One region of the Streptomyces sp. NPDC052721 genome, then DNA from elsewhere that is predicted to be linked to it. Evidence: predicted binding sites of a transcription regulator. Region 1 holds the regulator's gene; each other region holds the start of a gene.

Region 1 (5,224 bases):
GATCCGGGACGAGTTCGGGCTGGCGCCGGACGCGGAGATCACGACGGAGGCGAACCCGGAGTCCGTCGGTCCCGCGTACCTCGCCACCCTCCGCGAGGGCGGCTTCAACCGGATCTCCTTCGGCATGCAGAGCGCGAAGCGGCATGTGCTGAAGGTCCTGGACCGGACCCACACCCCGGGCCGCCCGGAGGCCTGCGTGGCGGAGGCCAAGGCGGCGGGCTTCGAGCACGTGAACCTGGACCTGATCTACGGCACGCCGGGGGAGAGCGACGACGACTGGCGGGCGTCCGTGGAGGCCGCCCTGGGCGCCGGACCCGACCACATCAGCGCCTACGCGCTCATCGTGGAGGAGGGCACCCAGCTCGCCCGCCGGATCCGCCGGGGCGAGATCCCGATGACCGACGACGACGTCCACGCCGACCGGTACCTGATCGCCGAGGAGATGCTCGGCCAGGCGGGCTTCGACTGGTACGAGGTCTCCAACTGGGCCACCTCCGAGGCGGGCCGCTGCCTGCACAACGAGCTGTACTGGCGGGGCGCGGACTGGTGGGGCGCCGGGCCGGGGGCGCACTCGCACGTGGGCGGGGTGCGCTGGTGGAACGTCAAGCACCCGGGTGCCTATGCGGCAGCGCTGGCGTCGGGGAAGTCGCCGGGCGCGGGCCGCGAGCTGCTGTCCGACGAGGACCGGCGAGTGGAGCGCATCCTGCTGGAGCTGCGGCTGCGGGAGGGTGTTCCGCTGTCCCTGCTGAAGGAGGAGGGGCTCGCGGCGTCCCGGCGCGCGCTGGCCGACGGACTCCTCCAGGAGGGTCCGTACGAGGAGGGGCGAGCGGTGCTCACGCTGCGGGGACGGCTGCTGGCGGACGCGGTGGTGCGGGACCTGGTGGACTGATCAGGCCGGCGAGTGGATCCCCCCCGGAACGCCGGTTCGCTCCCCAGCCTGGTTCGTAGGCTGCCGCCGACAGGACGCGGCGGATGTGGAGGCCACGGCGATGACCGCTGTGGACGAGCGTGGAACGGCCAAGTGCCTCGACAGGTTCGAGCCTCCCGAGGGCGTCAAGGCTGAGCTTTTCCGAGGAGTCATCGTGGAGGCTCTCGGACTCGAACGCGACACCAGCGAGTTCGGAACGTTCCCCGACGTCAGGCCCCACCGCTGCCCGTGACGAAGTCGATCAGCTCCTCCACCCTGCCCAGCAGCTCCGGCTCCAGGTCCTTGTAGGACCCCACCCGCTTCAGGACCGCCTGCCACACCGCCCCGGTGTTCTCCGACGGCCAGCCCAGCGCCCGGCACACGCCCGTCTTCCAGTCCTGCCCCTTCGGCACCGCCGGCCACGCCTCGATGCCCAGCGACGACGGCTTCACCGCCTGCCAGATGTCGATGAACGGGTGGCCGACGACCAGCGCGTGTTCGCTCGTCACCGACTCGGCGATCCGCCACTCCTTCGTCCCCGGCACCAGATGGTCCACCAGGACGCCCAGGCGCGCGTCCGGACCCGGGGCGAAGGACTCCACGATCGACGGGAGGTCGTCCACGCCCTCCAGGTACTCCACGACCACGCCCTCGATCCGCAGGTCGTCGCCCCAGACCTTCTCGACCAGCTCGGCGTCGTGCCGGCCCTCCACGTAGATGCGGCCGGCGCGGGCCACGCGCGCGCGTGCCTGGGGGACGGCGACCGAGCCGGACGCCGTACGGGTGGGACGTACCGGCGCCGAGGTGGGGCGGACGAGCGTCACCACCCGGCCCTCCAGCAGGAAGCCGCGCGGCTCCAGCGGGAACACCCGGTGCTTGCCGAAGCGGTCCTCCAGGGTCACCGTGCCCGCCTCGCAGCGGATCACCGCGCCGCAGAACCCGGTGCCGGGCTCCTCCACCACCAGGCCGGGCTCGGCCGGGACCTCCGGTACGGGCTTCGGCTTCTTCCACGGCGGGGTCAGGTCGGCGGAGTACACACGAGGGCGCGGGCCCGAAGGGCCCTCGTCGGAAGGGCGGTGGCGGGAGACGGGTGGGCGCATTCGGATGACGATAGGAGAGGCCGCCTGCCGAGGCGTACGACACGCCGGAACCCGGCGGGAAGAGCCGCTCAGATCACGCCGAACCGCGTTGCCAGGGCGTCGCGTTGGCGGCGGACGAACCCCGCGTCCACCACCGCTCCGTGACCGGGCACGTACAGCGCGTCCTCGCCGCCGAGCGCCAGCAGGCGGTCCAGCGCGTCCGGCCAGCGGGACGGGACCGCGTCCGGGCCCGCCTGGGGTTCGCCGGACTCCTCCACCAGGTCGCCGCAGAACACCACCTCCGGATCGCCCGGGACCAGCACGGCCAGGTCGTGCGCCGTGTGGCCGGGGCCCACGTTGGCCAGCAGCGCCTGGCGGCCGTCGCCGAGGTCCAGCGTCCACTCGCCGGAGACCGCGTGGCGGGGCGGGGTCAGCGCGTCCACCGCCTCGTCGGCGTCGGCCACCGGCAGCCCGTTGCGGATCGCGTCCAGCCGCAGGTCGGCGCGCTCGAACGCGAACACCGCGTCCAGGCCCACCGCCCCGTACACCTCCGCCCCGGCGAACACGGCCGCGCCGAACACGTGGTCGAAGTGGGGGTGGGTGAGCGCGAGATGGGTCACACGGCCGCCCGCCAGTTCCTCGGCCTGGCCGCGCAGCCGGACCCCCTCCGCGAGGCTCGAACCGGCGTCCACGAGCAGTGCCGTACCCTCACCGAGGACCAGCCCCGCCGTGCAGTCCCAGCCAGGCAGCCGGCACCGGCCCACCCCCGCGGCCAGCCGCTCCCACCCCAGCTCTTCCCAAGTCACGGTCATACCCGCGACGCTAGCGGTTCGAGCCGGTACGGCGGCCCGACCTTGCCCAGGGTGTACCCGGCAGCCGTACACTGGGCCGGGGAACGCTGGCACTCGCACGGCAAGAGTGCCAAAGGGGCGAACCCGGACGGACGAGGGGACGACGTGCTGGAGGTGCGCGCGAATGCTGAGTGAACGCAGGCTTCAGGTACTGCGCGCCATCGTCCAGGACTACGTGGGCACCGAGGAGCCGGTCGGTTCCAAGGCGCTCACCGAGCGGCACAACCTCGGCGTCTCCCCGGCGACGGTCCGCAACGACATGGCGGCCCTGGAGGAGGAGGGGTACATCGCCCAGCCGCACACCAGTGCGGGGCGCATCCCCACCGACAAGGGCTACCGGCTGTTCGTGGACAAGCTCGCGGGCGTGAAGCCGATGACCGCGCCGGAGCGGCGGGCGATCCAGAACTTCCTGGAGGGCGCCGTCGACCTCGACGACGTCGTGGCGCGGACCGTGCGGCTGCTCGCGCAGCTCACCCGGCAGGTCGCCGTCGTGCAGTATCCGTCCCTGACCCGGTCCACGGTCCGGCACGTGGAGCTGCTGTCGCTGGCTCCCGCGCGCGTGATGCTCGTGCTGATCACGGACACCGGCCGGGTCGAGCAGCGGATGGTCGACTGCCCGGCGCCGTTCGGCGAGGCCTCGCTGGCGGATCTGCGGGCACGGCTCAACAGCCGGGTCGCCGGCCGCCGGTTCACGGACGTGCCGAAGCTGGTCGAGGACCTCCCGGAGGGCTTCGAGCCGGAGGACCGCGGTACGGTCTCCACGGTGCTCTCCACTCTTCTGGAGACACTCGTGGAAGAGAACGAGGAGCGGTTGATGATCGGCGGCACCGCCAATCTCACCCGCTTCGGACATGACTTCCCCCTCACGATCCGGCCCGTCCTGGAGGCACTGGAGGAGCAGGTCGTGCTCCTCAAGCTCCTCGGCGAGGCGAAGGATCCGGGCGTGACCGTGCGTATCGGGCACGAGAACGCCCATGAGGGACTCAACTCCACCTCTGTCGTGTCGGTCGGCTACGGTTCGGGCGGCGAGGCGGTTGCCAAGCTCGGCGTGGTCGGACCGACCCGCATGGACTACCCGGGAACGATGGGAGCGGTACGCGCAGTGGCACGGTACGTCGGACAGATCCTGGCGGAGTCGTAAGTGGCCACGGACTACTACGCCGTTCTCGGCGTGCGCCGCGACGCGTCGCAGGATGAGATCAAGAAGGCGTTCCGCCGGCTCGCGCGCGAGCTGCACCCGGACGTCAACCCGGATCCGAAGACCCAGGAGCGGTTCAAGGAGATCAACGCCGCTTACGAGGTGCTGTCGGACCCGCAGAAGAAGCAGGTCTACGACCTCGGCGGCGACCCGCTCTCCCAGTCGGGCGGCGCGGGCGCGGGCGGCTTCGGCGCCGGCGGCTTCGGCAACTTCTCCGACATCATGGACGCGTTCTTCGGTACGGCGTCGCAGCGCGGGCCCCGCTCGCGCACCCGGCGCGGCCAGGACGCGATGATCCGGATCGAGGTCGAGCTGGACGAGGCGGCCTTCGGGACGACCAAGGACATCCAGGTCGACACGGCTGTCGTCTGCAACACCTGCAACGGCGAGGGCGCGGCGCCCGGCACGTCCGCCCAGACGTGTGACATGTGCCGTGGCCGGGGTGAGGTCTCGCAGGTCACCCGGTCCTTCCTGGGCCAGGTCATGACCTCGCGTCCGTGCCCCCAGTGCCAGGGCTTCGGCACGGTCGTCCCGACCCCGTGCCCCGAGTGCGCCGGTGACGGCCGGGTGCGCTCGCGGCGGACGCTGACCGTGAAGATCCCGGCCGGTGTCGACAACGGCACGCGGATCCAGCTCGCCGGTGAGGGCGAGGTCGGCCCCGGCGGCGGCCCGGCCGGTGACCTGTACGTAGAGATCCACGAACTGCCGCACCCGACGTTCCAGCGGCGCGGCGACGACCTGCACTGCACGGTCACGATCCCGATGACGGCGGCGGCCCTCGGCACGAAGGTGCCGCTGGAGACGCTGGACGGCCTGGAGGAGGTCGACATCCGGCCCGGCACCCAGTCCGGCCAGTCGATCCCGCTGCACGGCCGGGGCGTCACGCATCTGCGCGGCGGCGGCCGGGGTGACCTGGTCGTGCACGTCGAGGTGACCACGCCGACCAAGCTGGACCCGGAGCAGGAGCGGCTGCTGCGCGAGCTGGCCAAGCTGCGGGGCGAGGAGCGGCCCCAGGGCCAGTTCCAGCCCGGGCAGCAGGGGCTGTTCTCGCGGCTGAAGGACGCGTTCAACGGGCGCTGAGCCGTGACGTACGGGGTGCTGCGGCACCCCGTATGCCAGGGGCTTATGCCGGGGGAAGCCCGGATTCGGACTTGTTCGGAGGACGTGACAACATGCGGTCATGTCCTCC
Region 2 (5,224 bases), on a different contig from region 1:
TCGGTACGGCGGTTGGTGCCCGCCCACAGGAACTGGTCGAGGAGGTAGCCGTGGGCGCCGTGCAGCTCCACGCCGTCGAAGCCGATGCGCTCGGCGGCGGCAGCGGCCTCGGCGAACGCGGCGACGACGTCGTCCACGTCCGCCTGCGTCATCGCCTTGCCGGTGGGCTCGGCACCGGCGGTCTTCAGGCCGGAGGGGCCGACGGCGGGCGCGTCCGGGAAGGGGGCGTCGCCCTGCTTGCGGACCATGCCGATGTGCCACAGCTGCGGGACGATGGTGCCGCCGGCCGCGTGCACGTCCTCGGCGACCTTCGCCCAGGCCGCCAGCTGCTCCTCGCCGTGGAAGCGCGGGACGCGGTCGCTCTGGCCGGCCGACGGGTGGCCCACGTAGGTGCCCTCGGTGACGATGAGCCCGACGCCGGCGGCGGCCCGGCGGGCGTAGTAGGAGCGCACGTCCTCACCCGGGACACCGCCCGGGGAGAACGTGCGGGTCATGGGCGCCATCACGATCCGGTTCGGGACGGTGAGGCCGTTCAGCGCGATCGGGCGGGACAGGACGCGGGCCGCGCGGGAGGCGGGGGGCGTGGTGACGGTCACGTGGGGGGCTCCTCGTGAGTGGACGGCGCAAACCGGCTGGTACGTGCGCACGCATTGTTGCAGCACCTTAAGTAAACACCGCCCACCGGCCCGCGTTCCGGCCGGTCCGGGGCCCTCACGTGATGCCGGCCACCCTCCCCGGCCCCGCGAACGCCGAGGGCGGCACTCCCAGCCGGAAGCTGGGAGTGCCGCCCTCGGTCCGCAGGACAGGCGATCGACCGTCAGATCGATCAGAAGTCCATGTCACCGCCCGGCATGCCGCCGCCGGCCGGGGCCGCGGCCTTCTCCGGCTTGTCGGCGATGACGGCCTCGGTGGTGAGGAACAGCGCGGCGATGGAGGCGGCGTTCTGCAGCGCGGAACGGGTCACCTTCGCCGGGTCGATGATGCCCTCGGCGACCAGGTCGACGTACTCGCCGGTCGCGGCGTTCAGGCCGTGACCCGGGGTCAGGTTGCGCACCTTCTCCACGACGACGCCGCCTTCCAGGCCGGCGTTGACGGCGATCTGCTTCAGCGGGGCCTCCAGGGCGATGCGCACGGCGTTGGCGCCGGTCGCCTCGTCACCCTCCAGCTCCAGCTTCTCGAAGACCTGGGAGGCCTGGAGCAGGGCCACGCCACCACCGGCGACGATGCCCTCCTCGACGGCCGCCTTCGCGTTGCGCACGGCGTCCTCGATGCGGTGCTTGCGCTCCTTGAGCTCCACCTCGGTGGCGGCACCGGCCTTGATGACCGCGACACCGCCGGCGAGCTTCGCCAGGCGCTCCTGCAGCTTCTCGCGGTCGTAGTCGGAGTCGCTGTTCTCGATCTCGGCGCGGATCTGGTTGACGCGGCCGTTGACCTGCTCGGAGGAGCCGGCACCGTCGACGATGGTGGTCTCGTCCTTGGTGATGACGACCTTGCGGGCGCGGCCCAGGAGGTCCAGGGTCGCGTTCTCCAGCTTGAGGCCGACCTCCTCGGAGATGACCTCGCCGCCCGTGAGGATGGCGATGTCGCCGAGCATGGCCTTGCGGCGGTCACCGAAGCCCGGGGCCTTGACGGCGACGGACTTGAAGGTGCCGCGGATCTTGTTGACGACCAGGGTCGACAGGGCCTCGCCCTCGACGTCCTCGGCGATGATCAGCAGCGGCTTGCCCGACTGCATGACCTTCTCCAGCAGCGGGAGCAGGTCCTTGACCGAGGAGATCTTGGAGTTGGCGATGAGGATGTACGGGTCCTCCAGCGCCGCCTCCATGCGCTCCATGTCGGTCGCGAAGTAGGCGGAGATGTAGCCCTTGTCGAAGCGCATGCCCTCGGTGAGCTCCAGCTCCAGACCGAAGGTGTTGCTCTCCTCGACGGTGATGACGCCTTCCTTGCCGACCTTGTCCATGGCCTCGGCGATCAGCTCGCCGATCTGGGTGTCGGCGGCGGAGATGGACGCGGTGGAGGCGATCTGCTCCTTGGTCTCGACGTCCTTCGCCTGCTCCAGCAGGGCGGCGGAGACGGCCTCGACGGCCTTCTCGATACCGCGCTTCAGAGCCATCGGGTTGGCACCGGCGGCGACGTTGCGCAGGCCCTCCTTGACCAGGGCCTGGGCGAGCACGGTCGCGGTGGTCGTACCGTCACCGGCGACGTCGTCCGTCTTCTTGGCGACTTCCTTGACCAGCTCGGCGCCGATCTTCTCGTACGGGTCCTCGAGCTCGATCTCCTTGGCGATGGAGACACCATCGTTGGTGATCGTGGGGGCGCCCCACTTCTTCTCGAGGACGACGTTGCGGCCCTTGGGGCCGAGCGTCACCTTCACGGCGTCCGCGAGCTGGTTCATGCCGCGCTCGAGGCCGCGCCGCGCCTCCTCGTCGAACGCGATGATCTTGGCCATGTGAAGTGGTCCCTCCAGGACTGGGGGTGATTCCTTCGGACCGCGCCCGCGCCCGCGACGGACGGCTCGCCGGCCTCGTGGTTCCTTGCCCCACCCGGCCCGCGGGCCTCACCGACCCGGTCCTTCGCTGTCACTCTCACCTTCAGAGTGCTAACGCCAATGATTAGCACTCGGCATGGTCGAGTGCAAGCGCCTGGGCGGGAGGAGGCCCCCGTCAGCCGCACGCGAACAGCGGAACCGGGGCACGGCGAAGGGCCCGCACCCTCTGCGAGGTGCGGGCCCTTCGGACAAGAAACGTTCAGGCGGTGACGCGAACCATGTCGGCCTGCGGACCCTTCTGGCCCTGCGAGATCTCGAACTCGACCCGCTGGCCCTCTTCCAGGGTGCGGTAGCCGTCCATCTGAATCGCGCTGTAGTGGACGAAGACGTCCGCACCACCGTCGACCGCGATGAAGCCGTACCCCTTCTCCGCGTTGAACCACTTGACGGTGCCCTGAGCCATGCCTAACTCCCCTATTACTGGCCCTTGCACAGATCCACACTTCGCGGACCCGGGTCAGACCTCACCCCCCAACTGGTCGGGGGCGTGCGCCGGAACGCGTCGACCGCGGCTGAATGTATCTGTCCAACTGCCGTCTGCAACAGGTCAATCGGACGAGAATTCTGGACGCGAGCGGTCCGGAATCTGGTGAGAATTCACCCGACTTCAGGGCAAGTCGGGCCCCATAAAAGCCACAAAAGCCACAGACAACCCGCACACTTTGGCTACTTCTTGTCGGGCGGGCGGCATGAAATCCAGGGCCCGCGACCCGGAGGCCGCGGCCGTGTTCCCCAACTCTACCGCGCTCAATCACACAGAATTGCCCCCTCCGCTTCTCTCACGGAGGGGGCAATCGGAAAACAGTCGGTAACCGACGTTACCCACGGTAATGAGCGCGCGGATCCGCGGCTCAGCCGCCGGCGACCGCCGGGATGATCGAGACGCCGGCCCCGTCGGGGGTCGCCGTGTCCAGCCCCTGCTCGAAGCGGACGTCGTCGTCGTTGACGTACACGTTGACGAACCGGCGCAGCTTGCCCTGGTCGTCCAGCACGCGCGCGGCGATGCCCGTGTGGTTCTTCTCCAGGTCGGCGATGACCTCGCCGAGCGTGGCGCCCTCGGCGGCGACCTCGGCCTGCCCGCCGGTGTAGGTGCGCAGGATGGTGGGGATGCGAACGGTCACGCTCATGCGGTGAGACCTCCGGTCGGGTTCACGGGTGGGGCGGGGCGGCGCCCCAGGGGCTCGGGGCCGTGCTGCGGGTGCGGCTGCCGCCGCGTGGGCGCGAGCGGCCCTCGCCGGCCCGCGCGTCGTGTCCGGCCTCCCGGCGCAGCGCCCGTCATGCGAGGCCGGCCTCTCGGAAGGAGTCCAGGGACGGGCGGATGGTGGCGGTGAGGCCGGTCCCGGCCACCGCGTCCAGGGTCTTCAGGCCGTCGCCGGTGTTGAGGACGACCGTGGTCTTCGCCGGGTCCAGCACGCCCGCCTTCAGCAGCTTGCGGGTGACGCCGACGGTCACGCCGCCCGCCGTCTCCGCGAAAATGCCCTCCGTCCGCGCGAGCAGCTTGATCGCGTCCACGACCTCCTCGTCCGTCACGTCCTCCACGGCACCGCCGGTGCGGCGCGCGATGTCCAGGACGTACGGCCCGTCGGCCGGGTTGCCGATGGCCAGGGACTTGGCGATGGTGTTCGGCTTCTGGGGCCGTACGACGTCGTGGCCGGCCTTGAAGGCGGTGGAGACCGGGGAGCAGCCCTCGGCCTGGGCGCCGAAGATCTTGTACGGCTTGTCCTCGACCAGCCCCAGCTTGATCAGCTCCTGGAGCCCCTTGTCGATCTTCGTGAGCTGGGACCCGGAGGCGATCGGCACGACGATCTGGTCCGGGAGCCGCCAGCCGAGCTGCTCGCAGATCTCGTACGCCAGGGTCTTGGAGCCCTCGGCGTAGTACGGCCGCAGATTGACGTTGACGAAGCCCCAGCCCTCGCCGGCCGGGTCGCCGATCAGCTCGGAGCAGAAGCGGTTCACGTCGTCGTAGTTGCCCTCGATGCCGACGAGTTCACCGCCGTACACCGCGGCCATGACGACCTTGCCCTGCTCCAGGTCGTGCGGGATGAACACGCAGGAGCGGAAGCCGGCGCGGGCGGCGGCGGCGCCGACGGCGCCGGCCAGGTTGCCGGTGGAGGAGCAGGACAGGGTGGTGAAGCCGAAGGCGCGGGCGGCCTCCAGGGCCTGGGCCACGACCCGGTCCTTGAAGGAGTGGGTCGGGTTGCCGGAGTCGTCCTTCACGTACAGACCGCCGGTCACGCCCAGTTCGCGGGCCAGGTTGCCGGCCTTGACGAGCTTGGTCCAGCCGGGGTTGAGGTTCGGCTTGTCGGCGACGTCCGCCGGGACCGGCAGCAGGGGCGCGTAACGCCAGATGTTCGCGGGGCCCGCCTCGATGCGGCGGCGCAGGTCCTCGGTGTCGTAGGCGGAGAAGTCGTAGGCGATCTCCAGCGGGCCGAAGCACTCCTCGCAGGCGAAGACCGGGCCGAGCGGCACCCGGTGACCGCACTCGCGACAGCTCAGGGCAGCGGCGGGGCCGAGGTCGACCGTGGATTCGCTGGTGGTGACAACTGTCTGCACAGCCATGGAGGCGAGGCCCTTTCTCCTCATCTTCCTCACGACGCATCTCGCCGTGAGACGGAATTGGCACCTTCCCTGGCCGTGAGCCTCGCGTGAACGAGTCCGGATCAGGGGGGTTGCCGG
Region 3 (5,224 bases), on a different contig from region 1:
GTGGCGTACGGCGTGGGCCGTGCCTCGTCGGCGGTGACGTACGCGATGGTCGGGTCCAGGAGCCCGCCGCCGACCTCCTCGGCCACCTCCGCGACCAGGTGCGCGCGGATCACGGCGCCGTCCGGCTCGTACAGGTACCGCCCCACCGGCCGGACCGCGGGATCGGGCAGCCCGCGGCCGAGCAGCGTGCGCGGGCCCGGCAGCAGCGTGGCCCGCACCGCGCCCGGCGCTCCCGTCCCGAACCACAACACCGCCTCCTTCACGTCCCCGCCGTCGGAGACCCACTCGGCCTCGGCCGCGGCCGGGATCACCTCGTGCGGGATGCCCGGGGCGATCTTCAGCGCGGCGCGGGGCGCCTTGAGGGCCGTCTCGACCGCCCAGGACAGCGGCGGCGAGTACGCCTCCGGATCGAAAACGCGCCCGCCCGTCGCCCGGCCACCGCCCTTCACCGACGCGCTGCGCGCGGCCCCTCTTGCCTGCCCGCCCCGGCGCGCGGGGTCCACGAACACCGCGTCGTACCCGGCGGTGTCCACCTCCGTGACGTCGGCCTCCCGCACCTCGATCAGGCCGGCCAGCCCCAGCGCCTCGGCGTTGGCCCGCGCCACGGCCGCCGTCAGCGGGTCCCGGTCCACGGCCAGCACCCGGATCCCGGCCCGCGCCAGCGCGATGGCGTCCCCGCCGATCCCGCAGCACAGGTCGGCGAGGGAGGTCACGCCCAGCTGCTTCAGCCGCCCGGCCCGGTACGCCGCCACGGAGGCCCGCGTCGACTGCTCGACCCCGTTGGGCGTGAAGAACATGCGCCCGGCGTCCTCGGCCCCGAACTTCGCCACCGCCCGCTGCCGCAGCCGGGCCTGGCCGAGCGCGGCGGAGACCAGCTCGGCCGGGTGCTCGCGGCGCAGCCGGGTGGCCACGGCCAGCTCCTGCGCGGGCTCGGTGTCGCGCACCTCGTCGAGGAGGGCGCGGCCTTCGGGGGTGAGGAGCAGAGCGAGGTCGTTCACCGGGTCATTGTGGGCCAGTCGGTGGATGGTGCGCCTCCGGCGGCGGTGTCGTCCGGGGTCGCGGGCCGGGGCCTGGGAGGATCCGGCACCATGCGAGCAGTAGTACAAAATGACAAAAGTCGGACTTGTCTGCGGCGACTGGCCCTCGGGGGCGGAGCAGTCACGCTGGCCACCGCCACCCTGCTCTCCGGCTGCGCCGGGCCCGAGTCCGTGCGCGCCCCGTCCGGCCAGGGCGGCCCCGCCCAGCCCCAGGACCCGGCGGCGCGCCGGGCCGCCGAACACGCCCGGCTGGCCGCCGCCGCCCGGCGCTGGGGGCTGGACCAGGTCCCGCTCACGCCTCCGCCGCCCCCCACGGTGAAGCCGAGGATCACCGCCCGCGACGGATTCGAGGTGGACCACCAGGAGGACTGGAACCTGCCCCCGGTCTTCACGACCATCCCCACCCGGAACAAGGTCGTCTTCCTGACGATCGACGACGGCGCCGAGAAGGACCCGCGCTTCCTCGCCATGATGCGTGAGCTGAAGATCCCGTACACCGCCTTCCTCAGCGACTACCTCGTCAAGGACGACTACGCCTACTTCCGGAAGATGCGGTCCTACGGCAACACCCTCGACAACCACACCCTGCACCACCCCTACCTGCCGGGCCTGTCCTACGAGGAGCAGAAGGACGAGATCTGCGGCATGCAGGCCGTCATGAAGAAGCAGTTCGGCAAGGCGCCCACCGTCTTCCGCCCGCCCTACGGCAACTACAACCAGGACACCCTGGTCGCCGCCAAGGAATGCGGCATCAAGTACGCGCCGATCTGGAACGAGGAGGTCTTCGTCGACCACTGGGAGTACCGCGAGGACGACAAGCGGCTGCGCCGCGGCGACATCGTGCTCACCCACTTCCGCGGCCGGGACGACTGGGACGGCACGATGGTGGACGACATGCGCCGCTTCCTGAACAAGGTCACGCGCGAGGGCTACGCCGTGGCCCGCCTGGAGGACTACCTGTGAGGCGCGCCCGGGGCCCGGCCGCGGTCCTCGCCGCGGCCCTGCTCCTGACGGGCTGCGCCCAGTCCGTCGACCCCATCGAACGCCTCGGCAAGAGGGCCGCCGAAGGGGTACGCCCGCACGCCACCGCCTCCGACCACCGCTACCGCTTCTGGGGCCTGACCCGGCCCCTCGTCCGCTCCCCGGTGCACCCGGCCCGCCCGCTCGCCGAGCACCCCGGGGCCGGCGCCCCGCCCGCCGTGGCCGACCACGTCCCCACCCGCGACCCGGTCGTCTTCCTCACGTACGACGACGGCGCCGAGCGGGACCCCCGCTTCGTCGACATGGTCCGCGAACTCCGGCTCCCGGTCACCCTGTTCCTCACCGACAGCGTCGCCGCCCCCGGCTACCGCCACTTCGCCCGCCTGCGCGCCCTCGGCGCCGGCATCGGGAACCACACCGTCGACCACCGGGCCCCGGCCGGACTGCCGTACGCCGGACAGCGCGCCGAGATCTGCGGTCAGCAGGACCGCCTCCGCGCCGCCCTCGGCGTCCGCCCCCGCCTCTTCCGCCCGCCCTACGGCTCCTACGACCGCACCACCCTGCGCGCGGCGGCCGACTGCGGCATCTCCGCGCTCGTCCTGTGGCGCGCCGCCCTGACCCCGGCCGGCCTCGCCTACACCCACGGCCCCCACCACCTCCGCCCCGGCGACATCGTCCTGGTGGGCCCCGACGAGTCGACGGGCCCCTCCCTGCGGGAACGCACGGTCACGGTGCTGAGGAAGGCCCAGGAGAGAGGCCTGACGGTGGGGCGCCTGGAGGACTACCTGTGAATGCCGGCCCGTCACGCGGGGCGCCCGGGCACTCGCGCGCGCCGTTCGCTGCCGACGCGCCGCACGGCAATTGGCACTCCGCTTGACCGAGTGCTAATCGCGGTCATAGTCTCGGCTCTGGCACTCCCCCCTGGAGAGTGCCAGATAAACGCGACGGGCAGGTCCGGCACCCGCGACGACGGATCGACCTGGTCGCCACCTCAGACAGTTAACCCCGTGAGATCTCCGAAGGGGGAGGTCGGATCGTGACGACCGCCAGCTCCAAGGTTGCCATCAAGCCGCTCGAGGACCGCATCGTGGTCCAGCCGCTGGACGCCGAGCAGACCACGGCCTCTGGCCTGGTCATCCCGGACACCGCGAAGGAGAAGCCCCAGGAGGGCGCCGTCCTCGCCGTGGGCCCGGGCCGGTTCGAGAACGGCGAGCGCCTTCCGCTCGACGTCAAGGTCGGCGACGTCGTCCTCTACAGCAAGTACGGCGGCACCGAGGTGAAGTACAACGGCGAGGAGTACCTCGTCCTCTCGGCTCGCGACGTGCTCGCGATCATCGAGAAGTAATCACCTCAAGCGACTCTCTGCTTGCAGCTGCGCCCCTGGCCCCCGCGATCGATAAGAAGCCGGGCGCCCGGGGCGCGGCGTTTTTCACCCACAGATTTCCGAGAGGGCTCCCGCTGCCATGGCGAAGATCCTGAAGTTCGACGAGGACGCCCGTCGCGCCCTTGAGCGCGGCGTCAACAAGCTTGCCGACACCGTCAAGGTGACGATCGGCCCCAAGGGCCGCAACGTCGTCATCGACAAGAAGTTCGGCGCCCCCACCATCACCAACGACGGTGTCACGATCGCCCGTGAGGTGGAGATCGAGGACCCGTACGAGAACCTCGGCGCGCAGCTGGTGAAGGAGGTGGCGACCAAGACCAACGACATCGCCGGTGACGGCACCACCACCGCCACGGTCCTCGCCCAGGCGCTGGTCCGCGAGGGTCTGAAGAACGTCGCCGCCGGTGCCTCCCCGGCCGCCCTGAAGAAGGGCATCGACGCCGCGGTCAAGGCCGTCTCCGACGACCTGCTGGCCTCGGCCCGCCCGATCGACGAGAAGTCCGACATCGCCGCCGTCGCCGCGCTGTCCGCCCAGGACCAGCAGGTCGGCGAGCTGATCGCCGAGGCCATGGACAAGGTCGGCAAGGACGGTGTCATCACCGTCGAGGAGTCCAACACCTTCGGTCTGGAGCTGGACTTCACCGAGGGCATGGCCTTCGACAAGGGCTACCTGTCGCCGTACTTCGTGACGGACCAGGAGCGCATGGAGGCCGTCCTGGAGGACCCGTACATCCTCATCCACCAGGGCAAGATCTCCGCCATCACGGAGCTGCTGCCGCTGCTGGAGAAGGTCATCCAGGCCGGTTCCTCCAAGCCCCTGCTGATCATCGCCGAGGACCTCGAGGGCGAGGCCCTGTCGACCCTGGTCGTCAACAAGATCCGCGGCACCTTCAACGCCGTCGCGGTGAAGGCCCCCGGCTTCGGCGACCGCCGCAAGGCGATGCTGCAGGACATGGCCGTCCTCACCGGCGCCACCGTCATCTCCGAGGAGGTCGGCCTCAAGCTCGACCAGGTCGGCATCGACGTGCTCGGCTCCGCCCGCCGCGTCACCGTCACCAAGGACGACACCACGATCGTCGACGGCGCCGGCAAGTCCGAGGACGTGCAGGGCCGGATCGCGCAGATCAAGGCCGAGATCGAGAACACCGACTCCGACTGGGACCGCGAGAAGCTCCAGGAGCGCCTCGCCAAGCTGGCCGGCGGCGTGTGCGTGATCAAAGTCGGCGCCGCCACCGAGGTGGAGCTGAAGGAGAAGAAGCACCGTCTGGAGGACGCCATCTCCGCGACCCGCGCCGCGGTCGAGGAGGGCATCGTCTCCGGTGGTGGCTCCGCCCTGGTCCACGCCTCCAAGGTGCTGGACGGCAACCTCGACAAGTCCGGCGACGAGGCCACCGGTGTCTCCGTGGTCCGCAACGCCGTGGTCGAGCCGCTGCGCTGGATCGGCGAGAACGCCGGCCAGGAGGGCTACGTCATCGTGTCCAAGGTCAAGGACCTGGACAAGGGGCAGGGCTACAACGCCGCCACCGGCGAGTACGGCGACCTGATCAAGGCCGGCGTCATCGACCCGGTCAAGGTCACCCGCTCCGCCCTGGAGAACGCCGCCTCCATCGCCTCCCTGCTGCTCACGACCGAGACCCTGGTCGTCGAGAAGAAGGAAGAGGAGCCGGAGGCCGCCGGCCACGGCCACAGCCACGGCCACGCCCACTGAGCCCAGCGCTCCCGAGTGAAGGCCCGGCACCCCGGACGGGGGCCGGGCCTTCGCCCTGTCCACTGCTCCGGCGCCTCTACTGCTCCAACGCGTCCAGCGCCCCCAGCTGCTGCA

Evidence for each region. The regulator HrcA, encoded in region 1, represses chaperone genes, less so after heat shock. The targets are predictions, from matches to a motif close to TTNGCACTCNGNNNNNCNGAGTGCNAA.
Region 2: a site for HrcA is predicted at 2,613-2,639, ahead of groL (chaperonin GroEL). Genes of this name have one in related genera too.
Region 3: a site for HrcA is predicted at 2,880-2,906, ahead of groES (co-chaperone GroES). Genes of this name have one in related genera too.

The regions. Positions count from the first base shown of each region.
Region 1 covers NZ_JBFATL010000005.1:241,634-246,857, reverse strand. Annotated here, with positions in the region: gene hemW (radical SAM family heme chaperone HemW) at 1-889, shown strand, start outside; gene AB0L21_RS07905 (hypothetical protein) at 990-1,160, shown strand; gene AB0L21_RS07900 (DUF3097 domain-containing protein) at 1,138-1,944, opposite strand; gene AB0L21_RS07895 (MBL fold metallo-hydrolase) at 2,076-2,798, opposite strand; gene hrcA (heat-inducible transcriptional repressor HrcA) at 2,962-3,978, shown strand; gene dnaJ (molecular chaperone DnaJ) at 3,979-5,115, shown strand; gene AB0L21_RS07880 (nitronate monooxygenase) at 5,216-5,224, shown strand, end outside.
Region 2 covers NZ_JBFATL010000014.1:46,186-51,409, forward strand. Annotated here, with positions in the region: gene AB0L21_RS16045 (NADH:flavin oxidoreductase) at 1-596, opposite strand, end outside; gene groL (chaperonin GroEL) at 827-2,449, opposite strand; gene AB0L21_RS16055 (cold-shock protein) at 2,748-2,951, opposite strand; gene AB0L21_RS16060 (ubiquitin-like small modifier protein 1) at 3,400-3,675, opposite strand; gene thrC (threonine synthase) at 3,824-5,107, opposite strand; SAM riboswitch class I at 5,125-5,224, opposite strand, start outside.
Region 3 covers NZ_JBFATL010000004.1:115,824-121,047, reverse strand. Annotated here, with positions in the region: gene AB0L21_RS05740 (methyltransferase domain-containing protein) at 1-998, opposite strand, end outside; gene AB0L21_RS05735 (polysaccharide deacetylase family protein) at 1,089-2,000, shown strand; gene AB0L21_RS05730 (polysaccharide deacetylase family protein) at 1,997-2,809, shown strand; gene groES (co-chaperone GroES) at 3,055-3,363, shown strand; gene groL (chaperonin GroEL) at 3,482-5,110, shown strand; gene AB0L21_RS05715 (ester cyclase) at 5,187-5,224, opposite strand, start outside.